Regions from separate parts of the Idiomarina sp. D18 genome, predicted to be linked through region 2. Evidence: predicted binding sites of a transcription regulator. Region 2 holds the regulator's gene; the other holds the start of a gene.
What was found. The regulator LexA, encoded in region 2, represses DNA repair genes until DNA is damaged. The targets are predictions, from matches to a motif close to TACTGTATNNNNATACAGTA.
Positions count from the first base shown of each region.

Region 1: a site for LexA is predicted at 6,593-6,612, ahead of recN (DNA repair protein RecN). Genes of this name have one in related genera too.

Region 1 covers NZ_CM173240.1:1,576,786-1,584,963, reverse strand. Annotated here, with positions in the region: gene AC3AP5_RS07715 (EAL domain-containing protein) at 1-1,575, opposite strand, end outside; gene AC3AP5_RS07710 (insulinase family protein) at 1,723-4,443, opposite strand; gene AC3AP5_RS07705 (outer membrane protein assembly factor BamE) at 4,458-4,817, opposite strand; gene recN (DNA repair protein RecN) at 4,896-6,560, opposite strand; gene nadK (NAD(+) kinase) at 6,677-7,558, opposite strand; gene grpE (nucleotide exchange factor GrpE) at 7,703-8,178, shown strand, end outside.
Region 2 covers NZ_CM173240.1:2,244,780-2,252,957, reverse strand. Annotated here, with positions in the region: gene ctaD (cytochrome c oxidase subunit I) at 1-604, opposite strand, end outside; gene coxB (cytochrome c oxidase subunit II) at 615-1,739, opposite strand; gene AC3AP5_RS10820 (hypothetical protein) at 2,030-2,449, opposite strand; gene lexA (transcriptional repressor LexA) at 2,446-3,063, opposite strand; gene plsB (glycerol-3-phosphate 1-O-acyltransferase PlsB) at 3,210-5,660, shown strand; gene ubiA (4-hydroxybenzoate octaprenyltransferase) at 5,686-6,537, opposite strand; gene AC3AP5_RS10800 (chorismate--pyruvate lyase family protein) at 6,546-7,088, opposite strand; gene AC3AP5_RS10795 (flagellar basal body-associated FliL family protein) at 7,166-7,573, shown strand; gene AC3AP5_RS10790 (rhomboid family intramembrane serine protease) at 7,567-8,178, opposite strand, start outside.

The sequences.
Region 1 (8,178 bases), 670 kb from region 2:
AGTGCATTGATAATGAGATATATGACCCGATTTTACCTGCTCCAATGCCGCAGTTAGCTCACCTATGTCGTCTGGGTGAACGTTACTTTGGTCCGATTGGCCCAGTCCAAATCTTACACCATCAAGAGGAAAATGTGGGCAGTGTGACCATATGTGCACACGCTCAACTTCACTATTGACGAGATTCCAATGCCAAACTTGTTGTTGGGTGCTATTGAGTAATTGATGCAACGACGTATGTGCTTCGGTGAGCTTATGGTAAGCACGGGCTTTTCGTTTAAGTAAAAGGAAAATGAATAAAATGGCAAGCGCAAGAAGCACGATTATCACCGATAGGTAGTGCATCGCTGTGAAGCCGTTCGCTTTGACTGTAAAGGACTGACTTGCGCTTACCCAGCTATCTTGCTCAGGTAGGTATGCTCTGACATCAAGCGTGTACTGTCCGTCCTCTAAATTTTTTAGGCTGAGTGTTTGTAAGGGCTGAAATGTTTTTTGCCAAGTTGTTTGTAGAGGTTCAATTCGGTATTCAAACATCTGCGGCTGTTCCAGATCGAATGACGCGATCGCGTAGTCGATATTGACCTGACCGGATGGCGCCGCTTCGGCACTGACCCAGAGTGCATTGTCCGAGGTGGGGGGAGCGTGTAAAACCTCAATGTATCCTTTTGTATTGAGTAGGATCTCAAACTGGCCGCTTACGTAATGCTTCGACCATGGGCCTTTGATATGTTTGGTGCGAGCCGTTTGGGTCGCGCTGAATTGACCGCTTGGTGTTAATGAGAGTTCATATAACTTTGCTTGGGTGAGCAGTTTTAACTCCCCACTTGGCATTACATTTAATTGTAACGGCAGGTCGGCGATACCAAGGTTGGTTAGCGGTGTCTCATCAATGAGCCGATAGCGTTGGTCAAGTCGAACCAGTTTATCCGTGTAAAGCAGATAGAGAACATGATCAGTTTCGGCAATATCAACGAGCTGACCGGGTGGTAACTTTTCGGTCACTGGGTTGTCGATAGTTAATTTAAATAAGTTACTCCCCAGTCCATCCCAAACATAAACTTGTTTGCCGTCACCTAACCAAGTCCAATCGCCAACCGGCTTAACGAAATGAAGATTACGTATTGGCTCGTCGTCATATTGTAATGGTTGTGGGAGTAATTCGCCTTGATGCTCCACGAGTAGCGTGTGTTTATTGACTGCCAAAAGAGGTGTTGATTGAGGTATCGCAATCTGGTGAATACGCGCATCAAGTAAGTGTTCACTGCTCAAACGCATTGAAGCTTCCAAAGCGCTAGATGCAAACGGTAGCTGATAAATACCCTTATCACTGCCAATCAATAGAGCGTCATTTTGTCTACGAGTAAGACAGCGCAATTGCGGTAAATCTTGTGGTTGTAGCACATTGCTAAATTGAACTTCGCGAAGGGTAGAACCATCAAACCGATAGAGCGCTTGAGATGTCGCAAGCCAAATAAATCCGCGTGGTCCTGTTTCTATATCAATAATGGGCGCGCTGATTTGCTGAGTCACATGAGGGTTATCATGAGCTTGACAGGTTGGATTAAACAGAGCCAAGCTAAACACGAGGCAAACTAAAGTGATGGTTAAAGCACGCAACTGAAGGACCCGATTGTTGGCTGCTACACAGCTCTTATTATTTGTTAACTCAGTGTTACAAGCTAACTTAAAGCGATTTGACTGTCAAAGCTATTATAATATCTCCTAATGGCATGACAACAGTACAATTTTACGAGGTTGTTTAATAACTAAACGCTTCACCTCACTTATCCAGTCGGACAGTTGTAGTCGCTCCAGAGCGGCGCTCATTTCAACGTTACGATCAAAATGAGTTTCGGCCATTTGAATCGCTCCCCAAAAGCGTTGGCTACGGGCGCGCAAACTGCGATCGTTTATCGTTAATTGCTCAGATAGGGTTTGTTTAGCGTGCTTCCAGCGCTGTAATGTCAGCACGTTGTCGAGCTGTTCAATTTTATCGTGCAATACGGTGTGAATGTGTTCCTGTAAGGCGGATGTGTTATGCGTCGGTGATTGCACAAACACCATGAAGCCCGGTAGGCGTCGAACAGGGAAATACTGGCTCCCAACGACATAACCCAGTTGCCGCTGGGTTCTGAGTTCGTCGAATAAACTCGCATTAAGCAACTGTTGCGCTAACATCCACGTAATTTGCTGTTCAGCACTGTCGTTATCGCCCTGAAAGTATACTAACACGGCATTGTCGCCAGTCGCTTGCTCTACGGTTCGGTGAATGTGCGTGTGAGGTTCAAGACGCTTAGGTTGTAATTGAGGAGGAGAAGCCGTTAACCGTCCTGAGGCGCTGTCACGTATCAGTTGATGTAATTCAAAAGCGGTTTTAGCTTGCCAATCACCATGTATTAAAGCCGACACCCCCATGGAGTTAAAAAGCTCGCTACTTAGTTGCGAAAAGCCTTTATAGTCTAATGAGTTCAAGCCTTCGGCCATATCGGAGAGCGAGAACAGGCACGGCTGTAGTGTCAAATTAAGCTCAGCAAACAGTCGATTGAGCGGCTGATTGTTGTGGGCGGACTGCCAGTTATGCTTAAGTTGCTGAGCGACAGAATTGAATCGACCCCGTTTAAATTTTACTTTCCAAGCCTGCTTCATTAACTGTTGTAGTAGTGGCAATTGACCCGCTGATAACCCCATTGTATGAATCGTCATACCGGACTGGGTCGGGTAAATATTAAAGTGTAAGCCAGCGACCTCAGCGTCATAAAGTGCTTCATTCAGCGAATCGATTAATAGTTCCGACCAAAGACGTGCCGCAGCGAAGTGAGTCGCCGACTGATTGACCGCTGGCGATTCGAGATTTAAATAGATATGCCCTTTGGGCACTCTAAAATCGGGGTCTTGTAAATGCCAGATGGTGACATTGTCGCTTTTTATCAACGCTACGGGCTCTCTGAGCTCGCGCTCTAGCGGGTAAGGTTCAACATGAGAAGTGATATAAGGGTTTTGCGCTGGTAGTTGATAATTAAAAGTGCCCGCTGGGCTATTAAGAGTGTTTAATTCCTCTTTTGTCAATGCACGGATACTAAAGGGTGTGTGATATAACTCTGTTTGTTGATCGGTCTCTACATCGCCATGGATCAGCGTGATACGGGCACGTTCGGGCGCCATTAAAGACAGTGTTTGTTTAGCTCGAGCAACCGACAGTCCATCCATGCGGTAGTCTCCGTAAACGACATCGTGGATGGGGTAGTGGTGTGCATTAACAGACAGTTGAGGAGCCAGTTCACCGGCGGGCGGTGTCTCTTGAAAGTGAAATGAAAGTTCGGAAGTGAGCCGTTTCTCCTCGTAGCGCCAAGCCTCGAGTCCAGAACTTGCAATCAACTGAATATAGTTGAACACCGCCTGCGCTACTTGTAGGGCGTGAACAACACCTGCCTCAGTAAGCTGAATATTTAAGTTGAAATCCTTGTAGCCGCTGCCGCTCATACCACCGCCCGCCGAGAGGCTATTAACCCATCCACGCGCCCGGAGAGTTGCATAGAGGCTATGAGGGCCTTCATAGCCAAGAATGTGAGCAATAAAGCTCGTTGTTTTATTTTTATAGTCGTCATCAATGCCAGGGAGGGGCAACGTGATGATCAGACGACGAGCCGGATTCACGGGCTTAACTTGAATGAATACGCCTAACTGGGAGGGTAAGTAAAGTGGCAGCGCCTCGAGCGATTTAGGATCATTTTCTTGACCGCTGCTGATGTCCGAAAAGTAGTGTTGCGCCATCTCGGCGAGTTCATCAACCGGTTGCGCGCCAACGATGGTAAGCCGCATGTTGTTGGCATTGAAAAAAGCACGAAAGAACTCACTTAACTGGTCTTTTAACGAGTGGCTATCGCTTTCTGCCAGCGTATCCATGTTACCTACCGAAAACTTACTAAAGGGATGCTCGGGGTTACAGGTTGTCTTGTGTACTTGATATAAACGCCGAAGTTCATCTTTCTCTTTTAAGCGGAATTCAGAGTCGATTGATTGACGTTCCTTATTGATTAAGGACTCGTCAAATAACGGCGCCATGAACATCGCGGAGAAATAATCTAATGCTCGCGAGAGTGCTCGGGTTTGACAGTCAAAGAAAAAATTACAGAATTCAGAGCCTGTCCAAGCGTTTTGTTGTCCACCGTAGGCACTCAAAAACTCGGGGAACTCGTTAGCATCCGGAAAGCGTTCGTTCCCTAAAAACAGCATGTGTTCTAGGAAGTGGGCGAGACCTTGGGTTTCAAGCGGGTCATTGAAATGACCCGCGCGCACAGCCAGCGATGCCGATGCCTTTTTACTGTGTGGGATCTGAACGCACACCACTGACAGTCCATTGGGCAGTTTTAGTGTACGGAAAGACCGCGGATCTTTTGGGCTCTTTATAACTTCACCGAGCTCTTCTATGAGCGGTTGCGTCATAGGAACTTATCCCATTAAGGTTCGAGCGGGGTATCGAAGTTTTCTGGTTTATCAAAATCACCCGACAAACGGGCGAGTTGACCGTCTTCAAAATCGAGTATCAATTCCTTGTGGAAAGGTTCACCCTCATTTGGATTCATGTCATAAACATAGACCCAACGCTCGCTGTTAAAGCTGTTTTCAGCGACCGGACGCCCTAATACGTAAGCAACTTGTTCCTGTGACATACCTACGCGTAATTTGTCGACATCGCGTTGTTCAAGGTAATTACCTTGAGGAATATCAATTCGATATACCCAATCGTTTAACACTGAGCAACCTGAGAGACCTGCGACGACCGCAACAGCGGCCAAAGTTTTTCCGATTTGTTTCATTAACTACTCTTACCGTTAAATGTTGTCACCGATGATAAACAAACAAAACCGAGTTAGCTAGCATTGGCGCAGGAAAACTTAATGAATAAGTAACTCCCGGGCGTTGTCTTTAGTTTTTTCGGTAATGCTATCGCCACCCAATAAGCGAGCGAGCTCATCAATTCGCTGTTCTTCGTTAAGCTGCCAAACTTGCGTTTCTGTTTGTGCGCCATCGGTTTGTTTGAGTACCTGCATTTGATGATGTCCCTTAGCAGCCACTTGCGGTAAGTGAGTGACACAGATAATTTGGCACTGCTCGCCTAGACTCCGTAACATTGAACCCACAACCGCTGCGGTGGGTCCACTCACACCGACATCGACCTCGTCAAACATCATGGTCGGTACCGTATTTTGATTGGCACACATGACCTGTATGGCAAGACTGATGCGTGATAGTTCCCCGCCCGATGCAACTTTACTAAGCGCTTGTAGCGGCTGCCCAGGGTTGGTGGTCACGGTAAAGCAGATTTCGTCGGTGCCCCAGAGCGTTGCTGTGGCTTTGTCATCATGATCAACTTGGATGACAAATTCACCATGGGGCATGTTTAACTTATGCATGGCGCGGGAAATTTCGGCACTCAGTTTGTCCGCTGCTTTTTTTCGGCTTGTCGATAGCTTAAGCGCCGCTTGCCGATAAACGGTACGTAATGCTTGACGTTGCTCAGCGAGTTGTTCGTTATCTTCCTCAGCGCGTTCGAGTTCATCCAATTGTTGTTGCAACTGCTGATGATGTTGATAAAGGTCGAGTGGCGCGACATGATGTTTTTTAGCGAGCGCAATCGCTTGGCTCATCCGTTGTTCAGTGACTTCGAGTTGCTCAGGATCAATATCTAATTGGTCTTGATAATTACGCAGTTCTAATGCTGTTTCTTCGATATGAACTTTAGCTTGTTCAAGCAGTGCTAAAATAGGCTGGATTTGCTCATCGAGCTCGGCTGATTCTTCCAATCGGCCGTGGGCGGCTTGAATGAGTCCCGATACATTATTGTGCTCGCCGTCATAAAGCGCATTTAGAGCAAAGGCACTGTTTTCCGTTAAGGCGCGAATATGAGTCAACCGTTTGTGGTCACTCTCAAGTTGCTCAAATTCGCCCTCTCCGATATTAAATTCATTGAGCTCTTTAACCTGATAACTTATTAGTTGTTTCTGTGCTACTAATTCTTCTTTGCGCTGCTGATGTTGGCGAAAACGCTTTTCGGTAGCCGCCCAGTTACGGTAGCTTTCTTGTACTTCTGTAATAAGTTCAGCATGCTGAGCGAACTGATCAAGTAATTCGCGCTGGTGCTCTTCTTTTACCAACAGCTGGTGTTCATGCTGACCATGAATATTGACCAATGTTGGCGCTAATGTGCGTTGCTGTGTGAGCGTCACCGGCGCGCCGTTAACCCAAGCCCGTGAACGACCATCTTTACTAATAGTACGGCGCAATACACACTCGAGGTCATCATCAAACTCGTTATCGACGAGCCAGCGGTGAGCGGGACTGTCGTGAGTGATAGTGAAGCGCGCACTGATGTCCGTTTTGTCGCAGCCCGGTCTCACCCAGTTGGCATCGGCACGTCCACCCAGGCATAGCCCGAGCGCATCCAGTGCGATAGATTTACCCGCACCGGTCTCACCGGTAATGGCGGTCATCCCGTTTTTAAACTCGATATCTAACTGCTTGACGATTGCAAAATTGCGAATGTGTAACTCAGTCAACATGGCTGGGCTCCTCACAATAAAAAGAACAGTAATACTGTTTACCTATACAGTATATACAGTAGTTATACAGTATTATTGTTCAATTGCAATGCAAAGAGTGACTTTTTTTTAGTCAGTTAGAAAAGACGGCTGCCCCAACCCAACTTGTTACGTAATACATGGTAGTAGCTGTGTGTTGTCGGATGCACCATCGTCAAGGTATGCGGGTGTTTTTCGATAATGACCTCATCACCTGGCATGACATCAAGACGCCCATGACCATCGCAACTGATTTGTAAATGATCGTTGTCCTTGGCTGCACGCAGTCGCACTCGGGAGTTTGCGTCGAGCACAATCGGACGACTACTCAGTGTATGCGGAAACATGGGGACCAAGGTAATAGCATTTAGGTTGGGGTGCAGAATAGGACCACCGCCGGACAGAGAGTAAGCCGTCGAGCCGGTGGGTGTCGCGATGATGACGCCATCGGAACGTTGCGAAAAGACAAATTGATCATCGACATAAAGTTCAAACTCGATCATGTGAGCGACTTTGTCTGAATGAAGAACAATTTCGTTCACCGCCACACCTTGTTGTTTAATTGACTCGCCTTTAACCGAGGCCGAGAGCAAGAAGCGTTCTTCTCTTACATAGTCACCCGCTAGCACATCCATCAGCGCGCTCACTGCGTCCTCTGGCGCTAAATCGGTCAAGAAGCCAAGGTTACCTCGATTCACTCCAATAACCGCCACATCATGATCACACAATGCGCGGGCAGCACCGAGCATATTGCCATCACCGCCGACGACTACCGCAATGTCGGCCCATTGTCCTAACTTCTCAAGTGAGCCCGTGTCGATGCAACTGCTTGGTTGCACCTGGGTGGCACAGCGTTCTTCCAAACAGACCTCATACTGACTTTCGCACAAGGCACTAATAAGTGCCTCAAGTGTGTGACGAGTGCCAGTATCATTAATTTTTCCTAAAAGCGCGACGCGCTTAAATGCGGGTTGTTTCATAGGGCTTACCGCTATCCTCTAGTCGTGAGTTAACGCTACGTGTTGCGTTAATTTTTATCAAGCGAAATAAAGGTCTTGAATCTTAATCGGACTATCCCCACATAACAACGCATACGTTCATTCGACATTTAAAGAGTATGGGTTATGAGTGATAAGCAACCAAATCAAACAACTGAGAACTTTGAGCAGCAAGCACAAGAAGCCGCTCAACAAGAGGCCGCAAAAGAGGCGGCTGAGCAGGCGGCTGAACAGGCGCTTGGTAGCGACGAACAACCAGAGACCCAGCAGCAAACAGCTGCGGCGGCAGACAATCAAGCGGACCGTATTGCGGAGCTTGAGCTCGCGTTAACTAAGGCCGAAGCCAAAGTGAACGAGCAAAAGGAGTCGGTATTGCGTAGTCAGGCGGAAATGGAAAACGTACGTCGTCGCGCGAGTCAAGATGTTGAGAAGGCGCATAAATTTGCGTTAGAGAAGTTTGCCAACGAGCTACTCACGAGTGTTGATAACCTTGAGCGCGCGATGCAAGCGGCTGATACCGAAAACCCAGAGTTAAAAAGCTTTTTAGAAGGTATTGAGCTGACGTATAAAAGTCTGACATCAACGCTGGATAAATTTGGCGT
Region 2 (8,178 bases):
AGACAAATAAAGGCATCTTCATGTAAGTCATGCCCGGCGCGCGCATGTTGAATATGGTTACGATAACGTTGATCGCGCCCATAATGGATGAAATACCCATGATGTGTACGGCGAATACGAACAGCGCTGTGGAGTCATTACTGTACGTTGTTGAGAGCGGCGCGTAGAACGTCCAGCCAAAGTCGGGACCGCCGCCTTCCATGAATAATGATGACAAAAGAATCACGAAGGCGAATGGAAGAATCCAAAAGCTCCAGTTATTCATGCGCGGCAATGCCATATCAGGCGCGCCAATCATCATCGGCACCATCCAGTTCGCAAGTCCCGTAAAGGCCGGCATTACGGCGCCAAAAATCATAACGAGTCCATGCACGGTGGTCATCTGGTTAAAAAACTGAGGCTCCACCAGTTGTAAACCCGGTTGAAAAAGTTCGGCACGAATGACCATCGCCATTGCACCGCCAACAAAAAACATAATTAAACTAAACCACAAATACATCGAACCAATATCTTTGTGGTTTGTGGTAAACAACCAACGAGTAATGCCAGACGGCTTATGATCGTGGTGTGCTTCGTGATTGTGATCGTCCACTACTGTGCTCATCACCGTCTCCTTATTTATTCATTGCTGCGTTAATGTCGGCGGCTTGTACCATCTCGCCCGTATCATTACCCCAGGCATTACGCTCGTAAGTAATAACAGAAGCCAGCTCTTGCATTGTTAATTGCTGAGCAAAAGCTTGCATCGCTGATCCTTGGACACCGTGCAAAACAATATCAATGTGCTTATCGATATTTTCTGGCTTAGACGCAATCGGACTGCCTGCAAGCGCAGGGAAGGTGCCTGAAATGCCTTGACCGTTAGGCTGATGGCATGCAGCACACGTACTGTTATAAATTTTTTCACCCATCGCCATTAACTCGTCCATCGACATTTCCATATCAAGCAATTCTTGCTGGCGCTTTTGCTCGGCAATTTGCTTTGCTTCTGTCTCGTCGATCCATTTAGCGTAGTCTTCAGGGGTCTTTGCAATTACAACGATGGGCATAAAGCCGTGGTCTTTGCCGCACAACTCGGCACACTGACCGCGATAAATACCGGGTTCATCAATTCGAGTCCAGGCTTCGTTAATAAAGCCGGGGTTGGCATCCTTTTTAACGGCAAAATCAGGTACCCACCAACTGTGGATAACATCGTCAGAAGTGACGAGAAAACGAACCTTTTGACCCGTCGGCAAAACAAGTGGGTTATCGACCTCTCTAAGGTAGTTTTCACTCTTATCAAACTTATTATCTATTTGTTGTTGTTGAGTCGCTAAGCGACTAAAAAATTCTACTTCGCGATCAAAATATTTGTAGTGCCATTTCCATTGGGATCCGGTGACCTGAATAGTTACGTCAGCATCTGATGTATCTTCCATTGCTATTAAGGTCGATGTTGCAGGTATCGCCATACCCACCAAAATAAGGAACGGAATCAGCGTCCAAAGAATTTCAACCTTTACATTCTCATGGAACTTCGCGGGCTCACGACCGCGGGATTTGCGGTGTCTAATCATTGAATAGAACATCAGTCCAAAAACGACAACACCGATCACACAGCAGATATAAAATATCGTCATGTGCAAGTCGTAAACGTCCCGACTGACTTCTGTTACACCTTTCGTGAGGTTGAGGCTGCGCTCTTGGGAAAGCGCAGATGCACTATACAACAGGGGTAGTGCCCATAACGGCTTCATTTTCACGTGACTTCTCCTCTCATTCTTCTCTGCTTGAGCAAAATGCTAGCTTGGAAGAACAAAGAGGTAAGCAGAAAAAGGAACAGCTTCTCCCCAGAAATCACTTTCTCTACCAACTCTTTGTTGTAGTTTATAAGTTATACTAATTTATATAGTTGGGTAGTATCATTTATTAACTAAAATCTACACAAAGATCTAGATCAAAAACGTTAAATGGTCAAAAAGTGTCCATAAATGTTAAAAAAAAGGCTGCCGAAGCAGCCAGAAATGTATTAACCCTGTTGGGGGGATTAGTGCAGGTGGGGGGTTAATACATCCTCTTCAAACATGAAGCTCTGAGTTTGGCTCACTCGAGATGATAGACGAATACGCTGCGCAGCGCGCTTGTCGAAGCCACTAACCCAAGCGACCACAACGTCACTGGTTCCTGATAATACGGCTTGTTCGAGTGCCCATGCGCGATCGTCCGTCTTGCCTGGGCGTAGCCAACGAATACGTTGGCGAGGAATACCTGCGTTAACAAGTTGTTGTACAAAACTCGCCTGTCCACCGATAACTGTAATCCAGCGCTGTCCGATGCTGTGTACTGCCGCTTCAAGTGCCGCTGATAAACTAGGCGGAACAACATTAGGCGTAATCACTTCGGCCTGTTGATTGTTGTATGTCCATAGTCCAGGGTGATTGCTGCTGTTTGATTGTAGTCTTTTCATAAAGATGCTCCGTTACGAATGATGCCAACGGCAAGTCCTTCGATAGCAAATACTTGCTGGGCAAGGTCGACAACAATCGTAGAGAACTCTTCGTTCTCGGGATGCAATAGTACTTGACGACCTTTTTGTTCAAACCGTTTAACCGTGACTTCGTCTTCAACGCGGGCGACTACAATCTGCCCATTGCGCGCTTGTTCAGTTTTATGGACAGCGAGCAAATCACCGTCCAAAATTCCAATATTTCTCATGCTCATCCCGTTAACACGAAGCAAAAATTGTGCACTGGGATAAAACATTGATTCATCGAGTTGATAATGGCGTTCGATATGCTCTTGGGCCAATATGGGCTCACCAGCTGCCACTTGACCAATGAGCGGCAAGCCAAGCTCTTCTTCTATATCTTCAGCCACTAAGCGAATGCCGCGAGACATGCCCGGCATGATTTCAATCACGCCCTTTTTGGCTAACGCTTTTAAATGCTCTTCAGCAGCGTTGGCTGAGCGAAAGCCCAACCGACTCGCGATTTCGGCGCGCGTAGGCGGCATACCGGTTGCTTGTAAGTTATCTTTAATTAACTCAAGAATTTCGGCTTGTCTGGGAGTCAGTGGACGCATAGCAATTACCTGTTTATCTGTACAGTATACTGTGAGTATATACAGGTATTGTTGAGATGCAAGTCATTTTATTCGACGACTTTTTCGAACGGAATTGTTATGATTATTGTCTTACTGTTTTAAACGCAAGGGTAGCAAGGAATATCATGACCGCGGTGAGTTGGAGTTACGCGCTCTTTAAACATCCTATCCGTTGGATGACACGAGCAATGACCATAATTGATAAACCTGAGGCCGATCAGGCGGATATCACGGTAGCACCTGTGGTGTACGTGATGCGCTCAAATGCCAAGTCTGACTTCGCCATTTTGCAGCGTTCCGCGCGTGAAAATCAGCTACCCGATCCACAACAGCCCCTGTACATCAACGGAAAGTCGTTTGATCGAGTGCTACTGTTACCGGAGCGCGATGACGCCGCTTCAGCACGAGCACTTTCGCAATTTCAAGCGCTACTAGAAGCGCATCAAGCCGATCCTGAGCTGGATGTACAATTACTCCCAGTGGGGATATTTTGGGGCCGCAAGCCCGGACAAGAGGCCCACGCGGGAAATGCCATGACCGGTGACTTAGATAACCCGGGGCATTTGCGTAAGTTCTGGTTGATCATGTTCTCCGGGCGTCAAGTTCTATGCCGCATGTCGCGTCCTGTAAGCTTAGGCCAGATGAGTCGTCAAAGTGGCGCCGATTATCGTATCGCGCATAAACTAGCGCGTGTGGCACGGGTCCACTTCGTGCGCATGCGTTATGCGGTTGCGGGTCCTAAATTGAGCGATCGCAATGAACTTTTGAACCAGCTTCTGAAAACACCGGCGCTTAAAAAGGCGATAAAAGATGAGCAACGCTCGAATAAAGTGGATGAGGCGCAAGCCTTAAAAAAGGCTAAAGGCTATTTAAACGAAATTGCCGCAAACTACAGCGAAACCCTGGTACGTGTATTAGATCGCTTTATGACATGGATGTGGAGTCGAATCTATAACGGTATCGATGTACGCGGCGCCGATGAAGTGCGTAAGCTTGCCCAGCAAGGGCATGAAATCATTTATGTACCTTGTCACCGAAGTCATATGGATTACTTGCTGCTAAGTTACGTTATCTATAAGCAAGGTCTTGTACCTCCGCATATCGCCGCAGGGGTTAATTTAAACTTTTTCCCTGTGGGTTCGATTTTCCGCCGTGGCGGCGCATTCTTTATTCGTCGTTCGTTTCGCGGCAACAAGCTCTATTCATCTGTATTTCGTGAGTATCTATGCTGGTTGTTCCAGAAAGGCTACCCGGTCGAATACTTTACCGAGGGTGGACGCTCACGTACGGGGCGTTTATTGCCGCCTAAGACGGGTATGTTTGCCATGACCGTGCAAGGTATGTTGAGAGGTCAGCAAAGACCGATTTCGATTGTACCCGTGTACTTAGGTTATGAGCACGTAATGGAGGTAGCAACTTACCTCAAAGAGCTCAAAGGTAAAAATAAAGAGAAAGAATCGTTGTTCCAAGTTTTGAAGTCCGTCACTAAGCTGAAAAACTTTGGTCAGGGATTTGTTACTTTCGGCTCGCCCATCGATCTAAAAGCCTATATGGATGACCATGTTGAGGACTGGCAGCGTTCTGTCACACGAGGCGCAGAAGAGCCCGAAAGACCCAGTTGGCTAACACCGACGGTCAATGGCTTAGCCGAGCAAGTAATGCGCGGTATTAATGATTGTGCGGCTGCCAATAGCGTTAATCTCACGGCATTGGCGTTATTAAGTTCGGAGCATAACGCACTAACGCGAGAGGAACTGATTGCCCAAATCAATGTTTACCTGGATTTACTACGCGAGGTGCCATATACGCATCACGTCAACGTACCTGAGCAGTCAGCAGAAGAGCTGTTGTCGTTGGCGCTACGCACCGATAAGTTTGACGTACAAGATGACTCAATGGGGCAGGTCATCTCATTGCACGCAGCGAATGCTATTGCAATGACGTATTACCGAAATAATGTACTTCACTTAATGATATTACCCGGTGTGATTGCATCTTTGATTCATGCCAAACAAAAAGTGAACGTCACAACTATTATTGAGCGTTGTAGCGCAGTATACCCCATGTTGCAGGCTGAGTTATTTTTGTCACACAGCGACAAGGATTTAGATACTTGGGTGCGTGCTATCGTGGAAGAATTAGAACGCCAACAGCTTATTAGCCTTGATGGTGAGATGGTGCGCGCAGCAAACCGCGAAACGGCGGCGTGGTTACAACTTAAGTTATTGGCGGGCAGCGCAAGCGAAACGTTACAGCGTTATGCAATCGTTTTAGAGTTGTTGCAGCAAGCGCAGCCGATTAAGCGTGCCGAGCTTGAGCGTCAGTCGATAACGCTCGCTGAACGACTCAGCGCGATTCATGGCATTGATGCGCCAGAGTTCTATGATAAGAAAGTCATGACAAGTTTTATCGCAAGCCTTAAGGCCCAATCTCTCTTGCAAGTCAACGATGATGGCGATCAAGTGGCTGCGCCTGAAATAGGTCCATTAAGTGACGACATAGACGAGTTGCTCGATCCGACAATCTTGCAGACGATTCGTCAATCGGTGCAACAGTTGATGGTCAGCGCAGACTAAATGCGTTGACCATCCGCTCGAATCATTAATACCAGTAATGAAGCGCAAGGCTGACGCCAATCACCATTCCGACGTAGTGATTATGCAAAAAGGCTTGGAAACAGGCCTTAGGTGCTCGTTCTCGTATCATCCAATGTTGATAACTAAACAGACAAGCGGCGGCTATGAGACCGAGCCAAGCGTACCACTGCAAATTGAGGTGATGCCAAACCACGGTGAGAATAATTAAAGTCACAATCTGCAAGGCAGCGATAATGAGTCTATCGTACCGACCGAACAGGATGGCGGTACTTTTTATGCCTACTTTGAGGTCATCTGCTCGATCCGCCATAGCGTACTCGGTATCGTAGGCAATGGTCCAAACGATATTAGCAATAAACAAGCCACCCGCAAGCCACCATTGATCGCTATTCAGCGCACTAAATGCCATCAAAATACCGAAACTAAACGCGATACCTAACACGACTTGAGGAAGTTGTGTCCAACGTTTGCAAAATGGATAGAGAGATGCCACACCCGCTGCGGCAAAAGCCAGCATAATGGTTTGTGTATTAAACTGGAGCACCAGCAGAAATGCGAGTATCAAAAGTCCAAAGAATAACAGGATGGCCTCGGTGCTGTTGACCTCACCGGAAGCAAGAGGGCGTAATTTTGTGCGCTCCACATGACCATCAAGATTACGGTCTGCGAAGTCATTAATCACACAGCCTGCTGAGCGCATTAAAAATGTACCTAACATAAATATGACTACGACTTTGAGCGGTGGATTACCGTCACCGGCAATAAGAAGTGCCCATAACGTTGGCCATGCGAGCAGATAAGTACCAATAGGACGGTCAGCGCGCATTAAACGCCAATAGCTGTTAAGTTTACTCATTGATTACCTCAGTATATCGGTACAGGGCTTAAGAAAAACTCGCTTACTAAAACACTTTGTCCCTGGGTTTCGAACAGGCTCCGTCGTCCCCAAAGAGGGCCTTTTTGCTGATAAAAGTGCTGATTAATTTCGTTGATACCATGGTTTAAAGGTAGTTGAGTAACCTCAAAAGTCGAGCGAGTCAAATCGGGCTGGTTAAATAATGACTGACCTAACGACTGTGTCCCGAGCTCACCCAAATTAAGGTTATGCCGGTCTGCCGCCGATATAGGAAAAACGCTACGAGCGAATACGAATGGACGCTCGTCTAGAGTGAGTAATACTTCCCGAACAACAAAAAGAGTTTGCTGTGGAAACTCTGAACGTTCATTGGCAAAGGGTGATGCCGCAGTTTGACCGATGAGTTCCACCGCAAAAGAGCCTGGTAACGAACGTAACTTGGCTGTAAGTGAACTCTCGTCTAGTAACCAATCTCGGACGGTTGGTTCTAGTTGGATATCGGAGGCACGCTGCCAACAACAAGGTTCGGTACTGAGAAATTCAATAGACATAGTGATTGGTGCTCATGATATTCTTTGGCTATCATACCAAAGCCACTGCCGTTAAACATTATAAAGGCTAATGAATTATGACCTTGCAACGTTGGTTGTTCAGCATTTTGTTACTTTTCAGTCTGACGCTATTCTCGGCAAGCGCCGCGCGAGCTCAGGATGTCGCTTACTATGGATTTGAGCCAGATATCATTACAAATTTTATTAAGGATAAAGAAGAGTATCGACTTGGCTTTATTCGGGTTGCTGTAGAGGTCATGGTCGATAATCCACAAAATGTGAGCGTGGTAGAGCATCACGCTCCATTGTTGAGAGATGCTTTTATTCAGATCCTAAGTACAGCGAGTGAACAGCAAATCAGAACAATGACGGGCAGAGATCAGTTGCGACTTAAGTGTTTTGAACAAGCACAGCGATTGATGGCGAAGGAGACCGGCAGTACGGTGATCAAGCAAGTCATTTTCACGAAATATATTTATCAATAGCGTGGTTTGGGCGTGAGTTTGCGAACGGTGATCCCTGCAATGCAACCTGCTATCAGCCCAGCTAAGTGAGCTTCGTTTGCCACGTTGACCCAGAGCACATCAGTGTAGCCAAGTATCAGCCAACCCAGCATAAATAGAATGAGTGCAGGTGGCAGTTTAAGCGGAGTATTGCGCTGCCCACTATATAGCCAACAAAAACCCAATAAACCGTAAACCACACCGGACATCCCGCCAAAATTAGGACCACTTACTTGAAATTGAATGACGTTAGCACTGACAGCGGTGAGTACGAACAAGGCAAACAACCAACGTGTCCCTAAATAGACCTCTATCCGACCACCTAAATACCACCACCAAAATAAGTTAAAAACGATGTGGGTAGCGGAAAAATGAAGAAAGGCAGGCGTTATAAACCGCCAAGGAGCATCGAGCGGGAGCTGAGAAAAGCTATCGCTAATGATAAAGTAACGAACAAAAGCATCACCGCCCGCCATAATGCCCATAAACATAAGCACGCAAACCACGGCAATGATGCGGGTTAACCAACCTGTATTTTTCATCAGGTCATTCAGCAATTCACGATTTTTTGTCTGTTCACGAACCGC